DNA from 3 places in the Mumia qirimensis genome. Region 1 is predicted to be linked to each of the others. Evidence: riboswitches for the same ligand, from Rfam matches in the RefSeq annotation. Region 1 holds a riboswitch; each other region holds the start of a gene.
What was found. A riboswitch is a leader RNA that binds a small molecule or an ion and turns the genes downstream of it on or off. The one in region 1 is predicted to bind thiamine pyrophosphate.
Positions count from the first base shown of each region.

Region 2: it holds a riboswitch for thiamine pyrophosphate, as region 1 does, so the genes downstream of both, AB3M34_RS20240 (ECF transporter S component) here and thiM (hydroxyethylthiazole kinase) in region 1, are expected to answer to the same signal.
Region 3: it holds a riboswitch for thiamine pyrophosphate, as region 1 does, so the genes downstream of both, thiO (glycine oxidase ThiO) here and thiM (hydroxyethylthiazole kinase) in region 1, are expected to answer to the same signal.

Region 1 is NZ_CP162023.1:3,048,240-3,052,465, forward strand. Features, by position in the region: gene thiE (thiamine phosphate synthase) at 1-623, opposite strand, end outside; gene thiM (hydroxyethylthiazole kinase) at 638-1,432, opposite strand; TPP riboswitch at 1,421-1,512, opposite strand; gene AB3M34_RS14710 (hypothetical protein) at 1,617-1,760, shown strand; gene ilvC (ketol-acid reductoisomerase) at 1,877-2,905, opposite strand; gene ilvN (acetolactate synthase small subunit) at 2,987-3,523, opposite strand; gene AB3M34_RS14725 (acetolactate synthase large subunit) at 3,533-4,226, opposite strand, start outside.
Region 2 is NZ_CP162023.1:4,231,737-4,235,962, forward strand. Features, by position in the region: gene AB3M34_RS20235 (ABC transporter ATP-binding protein) at 1-1,148, opposite strand, end outside; gene AB3M34_RS20240 (ECF transporter S component) at 1,145-1,798, opposite strand; TPP riboswitch at 1,788-1,908, opposite strand; gene AB3M34_RS20245 (ankyrin repeat domain-containing protein) at 1,923-2,300, opposite strand; gene AB3M34_RS20250 (SGNH/GDSL hydrolase family protein) at 2,366-3,109, opposite strand; gene AB3M34_RS20255 (cupin domain-containing protein) at 3,218-3,562, opposite strand; gene AB3M34_RS20260 (ABC transporter permease) at 3,568-4,226, opposite strand, start outside.
Region 3 is NZ_CP162023.1:960,573-964,798, forward strand. Features, by position in the region: gene AB3M34_RS04605 (thiazole synthase) at 1-196, opposite strand, end outside; gene thiS (sulfur carrier protein ThiS) at 201-401, opposite strand; gene thiO (glycine oxidase ThiO) at 398-1,567, opposite strand; TPP riboswitch at 1,561-1,670, opposite strand; gene AB3M34_RS04620 (EamA family transporter) at 1,637-2,572, opposite strand; gene AB3M34_RS04625 (LysR family transcriptional regulator) at 2,645-3,562, shown strand; gene AB3M34_RS04630 (dihydrofolate reductase family protein) at 3,567-4,202, opposite strand.

The sequences.
Region 1 (4,226 bases):
ACCTGGGCTCGCAGCGTCCACGCGGCGGCACCCGGGTCGGCGGACGAGCAGATCGCGGACACGACGCAGACCCCGTCCGCGCCCGCTTCGACGACCGATGCCGCGTTGGCGGCCGTGATGCCGCCGATCGCGACGAGCGGGAGGCGCGACGGGACCGCGTCGCGCAGCCGACGAACCCCGTCGAGTCCCCACGGCGTGGTCGTGTCGGGCTTCGTGGGCGTCGGCCAGACCGGGCTGACCGCGAGGTAGTCGCAGGCGTCCAACGCCGACGTGTCGTCGAGCTGGGTGAGGTCGTGCAACGACCAGCCGATCACAGCCCCCTCGCCGAGCGCGGCACGCGCATCAGCGGGGTGCAGGTCGTCCGGCCCGACGTGCAGGCCCGCACCGGGGATCGCACGCGCCGCTTCCAGGTCGTCGTTGACGACGAACGTGACACCCGACCCGACCAGCCGTTCGACCATCCGCTTGCCGACCCGCACGACCTCGTCCCGGGAACCGACCTTGTCGCGCAGCTGGACCGTGGTCACGCCGCCCGCGGCAGCGGCCACGACCACGTCCACCAGGTCGACACCCGGCGGGACGTCACCCGTGACGAGGTAGAGGCGCAGGTCGGCGCGATCCACGGCCGCGCCTCCGGTCACCGACGTGCGACGACGCCGGCGACCGCGGCCGACGGCAGCGTCGAGAGCGCATCGAGCAGGCGCCAGCGCAGCGACCCCGGACCCTCCGCGAGCAGTGCGGCCTGCTCGATGGCGGCAGTCAGGATCGCGAGCGCCGACGCCGACGCCTCGAACGAGTCGTCGTGGACCGCGCAGCAGGCGGCGACCAGCGCGCTCGCCGAGCAGCCGAGCGCGGTGATCATCGGAGCGCGGTCGTCGCCGCCGATGACGTGCGCCGTACGCGTGCCGTCGGTGACCACGTCGACCACACCGGTCATCGCGACGACGGTGTCGAGCTTCGACGCGAGCGCCTCTGCGTCGGCGCGGACGTCAGCGGTGTCGGCATCGGCGTCGACCCCGCGTCCTGCCCCGGTCGACGTCGCGATCGCGAGGATCTCGCTCGCGTTGCCCCGGATGACCGTCGGACGGTGCTCGACCAGCAGGGCGGCGGTCTCGCGGCGGTAGGTGGTCGCCCCGACCGCCACCGGGTCGAGGACCCACGGCTTGCCGGCGGCGGACGCGACCTCGACGGCCGCGAGCATCCCGTCGACCCACGGCGGCGACAAGGTGCCGATGTTCGCGACGACGGCCTGGGCGAGACCCGCGAACTCGCCGGCCTCCCGCGCGTCGTGCACCATCGCCGGCGACGCACCCGCCGCGTTGAGCAGGTTGGCGGCGATGTCCATCGACACGTAGTTCGTGATGACCTGCACCAGCGGCCCGCGGGACCGCAGCTGGTCGTGGACGTGGACAGCAGTCTGTGGATCGAGCATCAGGCTCCCTCTCGCCGGTATGACCCGGATCAGGTTCGTCGGGTGTGTTCTCAGCCTCGTGGGCACCCCGGCCGTGCAGTTGTGGAGACGATAACAGAGCGGGATCAACCCTTTCGGAGACCCTCGTACGACCGGTACGGTGCCGGGCACCGGCCCGACTCCATCCCCGAGGGGTACGCACGCCATGCACTCCGCCCGCCGTCTCCGCCGCGCCTATCGTCGCGGCGGCACCCACGAGGTCTACCTCGCCACCCGCCGATGGCTCGCCCGTCTCATCTACCCCGGCGAGATCCCCCGCCCGCCGCGCAGGCGCGACCCGGCGTCCTGAGACTCCGGGTCGCGACACGACGACGGCGGTGAGCCTGGTCCCAGCCGCCGAGGCGTCGTGGGACCGGGCTCACCGCCGGTCGGTTCGTGCGTACGCGGTGCGTCCGCGCGCGAGGGTCAGCGCGCTGCTGTGCCCTCGGTGTAGTCGTCGTCCGCGCTCTTGACCCACGCCATGAGCTTGCGCAGCTCACGACCCGTGGTCTCGATCGGGTGCACCTCGCCCTCCGCGCGGAGCTTCTTGAACTCCGGAGCACCGGCGTCCTGGTCGGCGATGAACCGCTCCGCGAACGCGCCGTTCTGGATGTCGGCGAGAACGGCCTGCATGTTCTCCTTGACGCGCGGATCGATCACCCGCGGGCCGGAGACGTAGTCGCCGTACTCGGCCGTGTCCGAGACCGACCAACGCTGCTTGGCGATGCCGCCCTCGTACATGAGGTCGACGATCAGCTTCAGCTCGTGGAGCACCTCGAAGTAGGCGACCTCGGGCTGGTAGCCGGCCTCGGTGAGCGTCTCGAAGCCGTACATGATCAGCTGCGACGCGCCGCCGCAGAGGACGGCCTGCTCGCCGAAGAGATCGGTCTCGGTCTCCTCGGTGAAGGTCGTCTTGATGCCACCGGCACGCAGGCCTCCGATCGCCTTCGCGTACGAGAGGGCGAGCGGCCAGGCGTTGCCGGTCGCGTCCTGCTCGACGGCGACGAGCACGGGCACGCCGCGACCCTCGACGTACTCGCGACGGACCAGGTGACCCGGACCCTTGGGCGCGATCATGCCGACGTCGACACCGGCCGGGGGCTTCACGTAGCCGTAGCGGATGTTGAAGCCGTGACCGAAGATCAGTGCGTCACCGTCGTTCAGGTTCGGCTCGATCGCCTCGGCGTACAGCGAACGCTGCGCCGGGTCCGGAGCGAGGACGACGATGACGTCGGCCTCGGCGCACGCCTCTGCCGGGGTGAGCACCCGGAGGCCCTCGTTCTCGGCCTTCACACGGCTCTTCGAGCCCTCGGGCAGACCGACGCGGACGTCGACGCCGGAGTCGCGCAGCGACAGCGCGTGGGCGTGGCCCTGGCTGCCGTAGCCGAGGACGGCCACGCTGCGGCCCTGGATGACGCTCAGGTCGGCGTCGTCGTCATAGAACAGCTCAGGCACGGGGTTACTCCTTCTCGTGGTGCCGAGTGGCACCGGTGTGGTGCCGTTTTGCAAGAGGTGCGGCCGACTACGACCGTACGCTCAGGCGGACTGGGTGGAGGATCCGGGGACGGTACGGAGGGTGCGGTCGGTGATCGACCGACCGCCGCGACCGATCGCGACACGACCGGACTGGGCGATCTCGCGGATCCCGAACGGCTCGAGGACGCGCAGCATCGCCGCGAGCTTGCCGGGGTCCCCGGTGGCCTCGATGGTCACCGCGTCGACCGCGACGTCGACGACCTTCGCGCGGAACAGCTGGACGGTCTCGAGGACCTGGCCGCGCGTCTGCGCGTCGGCACGGACCTTGATCAGCATCAGCTCGCGCTCGACGGCGTGCGCCGGCTCGAGCTCGACGATCTTGAGGACGTTGACGAGCTTGTTGAGCTGCTTGGTGACCTGCTCGAGAGGCAGCTCGTCCACGTTCACGACGATCGTCATCCGCGAGATCTCGGGGATCTCTGTCTCGCCGACGGCGAGGGACTCGATGTTGAAGCCGCGCCGCATGAACAGGCTCGCGGTGCGGGCGAGAACACCGGGGGTGTTCTCCACCAGGACGGACAGGGTGTGCTTGGTCATGCCTGCTCCTCAGAGCTCCTCGTCGCCGAAGTCGGGCGCCATGTCGCGCGCGATCTGGATCAGGTCGTTGCTGAGGCCCGCCGGGACCATCGGCCACACCATGGCGTCGCGGTGCACGACGAAGTCGATCACCACGGGCACGTCGTTGATCGACATCGCCTTCGCGATCACGTCGTCGAGGTCCTCGGCACGCTCGCACCGCAGGCCCACGCAGCCGTAGGCGTCGGCGAGCTTGACGAAGTCGGGGATGCGCGCCGCATCAGACCCGGTCTGCAGGTCGGTGTTGGAGTAGCGGCCCTCGTAGAAGAGCGTCTGCCACTGCCGGACCATGCCGAGCGACGAGTTGTTGATGACGGCGACCTTGATCGGGATGCCCTCGAGCGCGCACGTCGCGAGCTCCTGGTTCGTCATCTGGAAACAGCCGTCACCGTCGATCGCCCACACGACCTCTCCGGCACGGGCGACCTGCGCACCCATCGCCGCCGGCACGGAGAAGCCCATCGTGCCCATGCCGCCGGAGTTGATCCAGCGCGCGGGACGCTCGTGCTGGATGAAGTTCGCGGCCCACATCTGGTGCTGGCCGACCCCCGCGGTGTAGGTGGCCCCCGGGCCCGCGATCTCGCTGATCCGCTGGATGACGCGCTGCGGCGACAGCGTGCCGTCGTCGGGCTCGTCGTATCCGAGGGGGAAGCGGGTCCGCAGC
Region 2 (4,226 bases), 1.2 Mb from region 1:
ACCGTCACACCCGTACGCGCGCCCGTCGCCGCCGCCTCGTCGAGGACCCGGGACGTGAGGAACCCGTGCTCGGGGTTCTGCGGGACCCAGCCGATCAGGCGGGCGAGGTCGCGCGAGCGCAGCCGGTGGAGCGGGCGGCTGCCGCCGATCCCGGAGACCGCGCCCGTCGTCGGGGCCACGAGGCCGGCCAGGGTCGCCACGAGCGTCGACTTCCCGGCACCGCTCGGGCCCGTGAACGCCGTGACCGCCCCCGGCCACAGCTCGGTGGTCACTCCCCGGAGGGCCGGCGTGACCGTGCTGCCCCGCATCGACGTACGGCGCAGGTCGACGCTGATCGCATCGGTGACGAGGTGCGGCACCTCCCGGGGCGGGACGACGAGCGCCGGCTGCGGTTCCTCGGGGGTCGGCGCGCCGACCCCCGGCATCCACACCCCGCGCGCGGCGAGCTCCGCGGGCTCGGCAGCGAAGGTCGCGGGGTCGGTGTCGCGGACCACGGCGCCCTCGGAGTTCAGGACGACCACGCGGTCGACGTGCGCGAGCCACGGGCCGATCCGGTGCTCGACGACGACCAGAGTGGCACCGGTCCGCTCGACGGCGTCGAGCACGCAGCGGCGTACGGCGTCGGCGTTGGGCGGGTCCAGCATCGACGTCGGTTCGTCCAGGAGCAGCACGTCGGCGTCGCTCGCGAGGACTCCCGCGAGCGCCAGGCGCTGCTGCTCACCGCCGGAGAGGGCAGCAGTCGGATGGTCGACGTCGTAGGGCAGCCGTACCGCCTCGAGCGCCCGCCGGACCCGCCGCCAGATCTCGTCGCGCGCGACGCCTGCGTTCTCGAGCCCGAACGCGACGTCGCGACCGATCCGCTCGGCCACCACCGCGTCGGCCGGGTTCTGCATCAGGAGGCCGATCCTGCCCTCGACGTGCACCTGGCCGAGCTCGTCACCGGAGCCGGCGCTGCCGAGCACCCCGGCCAGCGCTCGGAGCACCGTGGACTTCCCGGCGCCCGACGGTCCCGCGAGGAGCACCCGCTCGCCCGGCTCGATCTGCAGGTCGAGGTCGTGCACGACGGGCTCGCGGCGGCCGAGGGGCCGCCACCCGAACCCCTCGAGGTGCGCCGACCCCCGTCGTACGGCGGTGGCGTCCGCGGTCATGCCGACGAGCGGGCGTCGCGGTCGTGGTACTCGCGACCGGCGCCGAACGCGTCGAGCGCACCCGTCGGCGCGAGCGCACGGACGAGGAACCACCCGCCGACCCCGGCGACGACCGCACCGGAAAGCGCGAAGAAGGCGGCGTAGACCAGCTTCCAGTCGGTGCCCCAGTCGGCCCAGTAGACGTTCCACTCGTACGCGACCGCGCACAGCGCCGACACGGTGCCGGCGAGCGCGGCGGCGACGACGCCCCACCGGCGCCACAGCAGGATCGCGAACACGATCTCGGCGCCGATGCCCTGCACCACCCCGGACAGGATCGACGACATCCCCCACTGGTTGCCGAGCAGGAGCGCGACCATCGCGGCGATCACCTCGGTGCCGAAGGCGGCGCCCGCCTTGCGGACGACGAGCCCGCCGACCACGCCGCCGAGGAGCCAGGGGCCGGAGATCAGCCCGATGCTGGGCGGGAACGCGAAGACGGACGCGGTGCTGACCACCGCGTACAGCTGGTTCCAGCCCCAGAACACGACCCCGATCGCGACGCCGAGCATCGCGACCGTGACCAGGTCGATCGTGCGGTAGTGGACGGACTCGGTCCACGCGCTGCGGAGCGGGCGGGGACGGGTCCTCGGGCGTACGGCATCAGCCATGATGACTCCCTTCGCCGGTGCTAACCGGATCAGGTTCGGAGGGTCTGCGGCTCTTCCGCACTCTCAGCGCTCCGTGCCGTGCGGCACCGTGCGCTCCCCTGTCGTACGGCCGACTCTATCGCGCCTACGTGAGGAGGCTCTCGCGGCCGAACATCGCCGCGATCGCACGAGCCGACGGCTCACCGAGATCGGGGTCGGCGCCCGCCCCGATCAGCACCGAGACGACGAGCTCCTCGCCCTTGAAGATCGCCCCGGCGAGAGGGCTCTGACCGCGGTCGTTGAGCCGGTTGACGTCGGCTCCGGCGTCGACGAGGCGCTGCACGATGTCGGCGTGGCCGTGGTACGCGGCGAGGGTCAGCAAGGAGTTGCCGGTGGCGTCGGTGAGGTTGACCGGCACGCCTGCCTCGACGTGGGAGAGCAGGCTGTCGGCCTGGCCGGCGCGCACCATGTCGAACAGCTGGGCCGCGACCTCGTCTGCCTCGTTGCTGGATCCACCGGTCATGAGGGTGACCTTACCTGCGCGTACCCCGTCGGGACAGGTTCGAGACAGCGCGGGCACCAGCTCGGCTACAACGGTGTCCGTTCCTGAGCGCCGGCCGCGAGCGCCGCCAGCTGCCCCGCGACGAAGTCGCCCAGCTCGCGGTGACCTCGGGCCGTGAGGTGCAGCCCGTCGTCGAGGTAGTCGAGGTCGAGACCGATCGTCGACACGTACGCGGCGTCGTAGCGGCTGGCGAGCGCCGCGAGGACCTCGTCGACCCGACGGGCACCGTCGGTGCGGGCGGGTGCTGACGCGGGACCGACGACCACGACGCGCGGGCCCTCGACCGCACGCATCACCCGGGCGAACCCGGAGCGGAGCGCGGCGACCGGCTGGTCGGCGTCGTTGAGCCCGCCGGCCACGACGACGAGGTCGGCGCCTCCGGCGACGGCGCGGGACGCGCGTCGGGCGAACCACGCACCGGCGCACGGGCTCGCGAGCCGGCTGTAGCCGGAGCCGGAGAAGGCATCGACCGACACGCGTCCGGGGACGCGGGACGTCCAGGCCTCGGTGGGGTCGTCCAGCCCGAGTCCCGCGGACCAGGAGTCGCCGATGACGACGACACGGTCACCCGACCCGAGCACCGGCTCCGAGCGGCGGTCGAGCGCGTCGGCGGCGAACCGCGCGCACCGCGCCGCCTCGCTGCCGCTCGCGTCCGCGCCGACGTCCAGCACGAGCAGGACCGACACCAGCGCGAGGACGAGCGCCGCCACGAACCGCGTACGACGGCGCGCGCCGAGCAGGCGCGGCCGGGCGGTCCAGGACGGGGTCACCCACACATGGTCGCTCTCCGACGCGCCCCGTACGAACGAAATAGGGCAGATCGCCCACTCTGATGCCGACTCGTGACGATCGACGTGACGCAGGTCGCGAGGCGCCCCTCAGACCACGTAGACCTTACGCAGGGTCGCCCGGACCTCCCAGACGGTCCGGTCGCCCGCGTGGAGCCGCACCATCACCCCGGGTCGCAGCGCGATGGTGCTGCCGTCCTCGAAGCGCACCGTCGCATCGCCGGCCAGGACGACGAACACCTCGTCGGCCTCGACGTCGCGGACGACGCCTGCGGTGAGCTCCCAGATCCCCACCCGGGTGTCGCCGAGCGCGGCGAGCTCGGCGACTGCGGTCGTCGGCGAGCCCGCGACGACGTCGTCGAGGTCGGGGCCGTCGACCTCGAGGGGGTGGCTCAGCGGTGACGCGGAGAGCAGCCGCTCGGTGGCGCTCGTCATCGCGGTCACCCTCCGGTCAGCGTCGCGGCGACCGACGTGTTGTCGTCGCCGGACCGTCTCAGGACGGCCCACACGACAGCGAGCGCCGCGAGCGTGAGCAGGAGCAGGACAGACGACACGGCTGCGATCTCCGGACGCAGTCCGACCTTGAGCGTCCCGAACACGTAGACGGGCCACGGCGTGTAGCCCGGGACCTGCACGAACGACGCCACGATGGTGTTGTCGAGGCTCAGGGTGAACGCCATCAGCGCACCGGCGAAGATGCCGGGCCACGCCAGCGGGAGCGTGATCTGGCGGAACCGGTTCCACGGAGTCGCGTACAGGTCGGCGGCCGCCTCCTCGATCTGCTCGTCCATGCCCCGCAGGCGCGCGCGCACGATGAACGTGACGACGGCCAGCGCCAGCGACGTGTGCACGATGATCAGGCGCACCATGCCGTTGTTGACGATCGACAGCCCACCGTCGGTGCCGAGGGTGACCAGCCACGGCAGGATCGAGATGCCGTCGATGACCTCCGGCGTGATCAGCGTGACCGCGAGGAGCGCCGTCAGGACCCCGGCCCACCGCGCACCCGTCCGGGCACGGGCGAGGGCCACGCCGCCGATGGTCCCGAGCACCGTCGACACCAGCGACGCGAGCACACCCGTCACCAGCGACGTACGGA
Region 3 (4,226 bases), 2.1 Mb from region 1:
CGCGCACGACGTCGAGCAGAGACCCGGGCGCGTCGGCGCCGACACGACGGATCGACACGGTGACGAGGTCGCTCCCGCTCGCGGCGAGGCAACGGCGGAGCACCTCGGGGTTGGGGATCCCTCCCGTCCCGAGGAACATCCGGCTCTCGATCGTGGTCCCGGCGACGACGAGCGGGTCTGGGACGCTCTCGTGCACGAGGTCAGCCTCCTTGGACGGCGGTGACGACGTCGACCTCGGCGCCGTCGCGGATCAGGTGGCCGGCCCACTGCGACCGGGGGACCACCGCGCCGTCGACGGCGACGGCGACGTCGGTCCGCCCGATGGCGAGGGCGTCGACCAGGCCGAGCACGGTGGTCGCACCAGGCAGGTCGTGGGTGGACCCGTTGAGCCGGATCGTCATCGAGTCTCCTGGAGATCGGCGAGACCGGCGCCGGCCGGCCCGGTGAAGCGGCGGGGATCGGTGGTATCCCAGCCGGCAGGCGGCTCGTCCCCGGCGACGAGTGCGGCCACGACGTCAGCGGTCCACGGCGCCAGCAGGATCCCGCCGCGATGGTGCCCGCTCGCGACGAGGAGCCCGTCGACGCCCGTCCACCCGACGAGAGGCACGTGGTCGGGTGCGGCGGGGCGGAGCCCGGCGGTGGCCTCGACGAACGTGGCGTCCCGAAGCTCCGGCACGACCTCGGTCGCGTCGTGGAGCAGGTCGTGGACGGCCTCGGCGGTGACCGCGGTGTCGTACCCACGCTCGACGCTCGTGGCGCCGACGACCACCTCGCCGTCGGCGCGGGGGACGAGGTAGACGGCGCGCCCCCGGACGTCGGCGCGCACGGTCCGCTGCAGCGCCGGGCGGTCGGTGCGGACCCGCAGGATCTCGCCCTTCACCGGGCGGACGGCGGTGCGCAGCCAGCCGGGCACGCCGGCGGTGTCGGCCAGTCCCACGCCGTTGGCGACCACGACGACCTCGTGCCGGCGGTGCCGTCCGGCCCGACGCGTACGGACTCCGGTCGCCGTACCGGTGTCGGTCATGACGTCGGCCGTGTCCTCGACGAAGGCGACTGCTCGCCGCGCGCACGCGGCGAGCAGGGCCGCGACCAGCGTCCGGTTGTTGACGCTGTGGTCCGAGAGCACCTCCGTGACCGAGTGCATCCCCGGGTGGAGTGCGGGCTCGAGCGCTCGCGCCTCGCGACGAGAGAGCAGGCGGTGCGTGATCCCGGCCGAGGCCATCAGCGCGTGGAGGCGGGCCTGCGTGCCGGCATCGTCGTCCGTGGCGGCGACGAGGAGCGTGCCCTCGGAGCGCAGCTCGGGCCCCCACCCGGCATCGGCCTCGAGGTCGTGAGCGGTGGCGGGCCACCGATCGAGGGAGGCCAGCCCGAGGCGGAGCAGGGACTCCTCGCCGAACCACGCCTCGCCCGCAGGGGAGAGCATCCCGGCGGCAGCCCAGGACGCGCCGCGCGCGGGCACGGGGTCGTACACGGTGACGCGGTGGCCACGACGGGCGAGCGTCCACGCGACGGTGAGCCCGATGACTCCGCCGCCGACGACGGCGACGCTGGGGACGGACGAGGGCACCTGCTCCTGCCTTCCTTCGCCGGCATGACCCGGATCAGGTTCGACGGTCGGAGCGGCATCGGCTCCCTCTCAGCCCTTGGCCAGGGCTCCCGTGGGGACGTCCGCACCGTAGGCGTCGGGAGGCGGCGGAGTCAACCGTCGCCGCGACTGCGTGGATCCGAGCAGCACACCGGCGATCACGACCCCGCCGAACACCAGCTCCACCGGGTCGAGCCGCTCGTGCAGGAGGAGGGCGCTGGCGCTCATCCCGACGACCGGGACCAGCATCGAGAACGGCGCGACGGTGCTGGACGGGTAGCGCGTCATCAGGATCGTCCAGAGGCCCGACCCGAGCACCGTGCCGATGACGACGGTGTACGCGATGCCGAGCACCGCGGGCAGCGCCTCGACCGTGAACGACGTGGCGAGGGACTCGCCGATGCGGTCCGGGCCCTCGACGATCAGCGCCACCGCGAGCATCGGAAGCGGCGGCACGACCGACATCCACAGCGTGAGGTGGAGCGGGTTCGAGGGACGCGCCTGCCGGTTGGCGAGGTTGCCGAACGCCCAGCCGAGCGCGCCCAGCAGCGTGAGCACGACGGGGAGGAGCGCCGCGGTCTGCGAGCGGTGCCACGCGACGCCGGCGAGCCCGACGATCGCGACGACGATGCCGAGGACCTGGCGTCCGCTCAGCCGCTCCCGGAGCAGGACGCCGGCGAGCACGACGGTGAACGGTGCCGATGCCTGGAGGACCAGCGACGCGAGACCGGGGGGCATCCCGGCACGCATCCCGGCGTACAGGAAGACGAACTGCGCGATGCCGAAGCCGACGCCGTAGCCGATCAGCCAGCGCAGGCGCACGTCCGGACGAGGGACGAGGAGGATCGTCGGGATCGCCAGCAGGCCGAAGCGCAGCGCGACGCAGAACATCGGCGGGTACTGCTCGAGCGAGGCGTGGATGGCGATGAAGTTCAGCCCCCAGCAGATCGCCACGAGCACGGCGAGCGAGCGGTCGCGGTTGGTCACCGGACCAGCGTGCGGGTGAACCAGGATGAAGCACAAGCGACTATTGCTTCGCTGACGTTGTAGCGTTCCTTCATGGAAACCGCCGGGATGGACGTGGAGAAGCTGGCGATGCTGCGCGAGCTCGCTGAGCGGGGAAGCATCACCGCGGTCGCCGACGCGACGTACCGGACACCCTCCGCCGTCTCGCAGGCGATCAAGGCGCTCGAGCGCGACCTGGGCGCTGTCCTGGTCGTGCGCGAGGGGCGCGGGGTCCGGCTCACCGACGCCGGCGCGCTGCTCGCCGACGGTGCGGTCGAGGTGGCGGAGGCGGTCGCGCGGACCCGGGCCAGGTTCGAGGAGTTCCGCGGCGGCGTGACCGGAGAGGTGACGGTCACGGCATTCCCGAGCGGGGCGGAGATGCTGCTCGCACCGCTGCTGCCCCGCCTCGCCGTCGAGGCTCCGGGGGTCACGCTGCGGCTCAGCGACCTCGATCTCGCCGAGTACGAGCTCGCGGCTGCGACCGCCGACCACGACCTGGTCCTCGGTCACTCCGTGCTCGCGGTGCCCGACCCGGCGACGACCCGCCTGCACGTCACGCCGCTGCTGCGCGAGCCGCTCGACGTCGCGGTTCCCGCGAAGCACCGGCTCGCCGACGCCGGCAGCGTCCGACCCCAGGACCTGGTCGACGAGCCGTGGATCGGCGTCCCGGTCGGACACCCGTTCGACCTGCTGCTGCCGATGCTCGCGGTCGACGGACGCCAGCCGCGGGTCGTCCAGCGGTTCCTCGACAACCACGTGGTCGCCGCGTTCGTCGCGGCCGGTCAGGGAGTCGCCCTGCTGCCCCGTCTGTGGCGGCGAGCTGCCGAGGCCAAGGGCGTACGCCTCCTGCGGCTCGACGGCGTCCGCGCGGGGCGGCACGTGTTTGCCCTCGCTCGCCCCGACCGCGCCGAGCGGGCAGCCGTACGCCGCGTGCTGAGGGTGCTGGAGGACGTGGCGGCGGAGCTGGGCTGACGGGTCAGCGCACGACGCGCGCCCACAGGTTCTGCACGTCGCCCGAGGTCGACCGGTCGAGCCACTCCAGGGCCACCGGGAGGCCGCCGGGTGCTTCGAGCACCCGGGTGCCGTCCCCGACGAACCGTGGGACGACGTGCAGCAGGACCTCGTCGAGGAGTCCCGCCTCGAGGAGCCGCCGCGACGTGACGGCGCCGAGGACGACGACGTACTTGTCGCCGGCGGCCTCGGCCGCGACCGCGTACGCCTCCTCGACGGTGCCGGTCACGTGCACGTGGTCCTCGCTGGCCGGCGCCTCCTCCGGATCGTGGGTGTGGATGACGATCGGGCCCTCCCACGCGCCGCCGAACGGCTTGCCCGTGAGCTCCTCGATGTCGTCGGGCTGGGCGCCCGGCGGCTGCCAGTGCGCCGTCCTCCCGCCGACGAGCAGCGCGCCGATGTTTGCGATCACCGTGTCGACGATCGCGTTCGGGCCGCCCATGGTGGGGTCGAGGAGCCAGCTCAACTCCTCGCCGGGGCCCGTGATGAAGCCGTCGAGGCTGGCAGTGGCATGGTAGAGCGAGGTGGCCACGGGCAGGTCCTTCCGTCGGGTGTGGAGCAGGGACCAGCCGGCGACGCCGAACTCATCGGTCCGCCCCACTCTTTGCACTCTCAGGGACCGAGT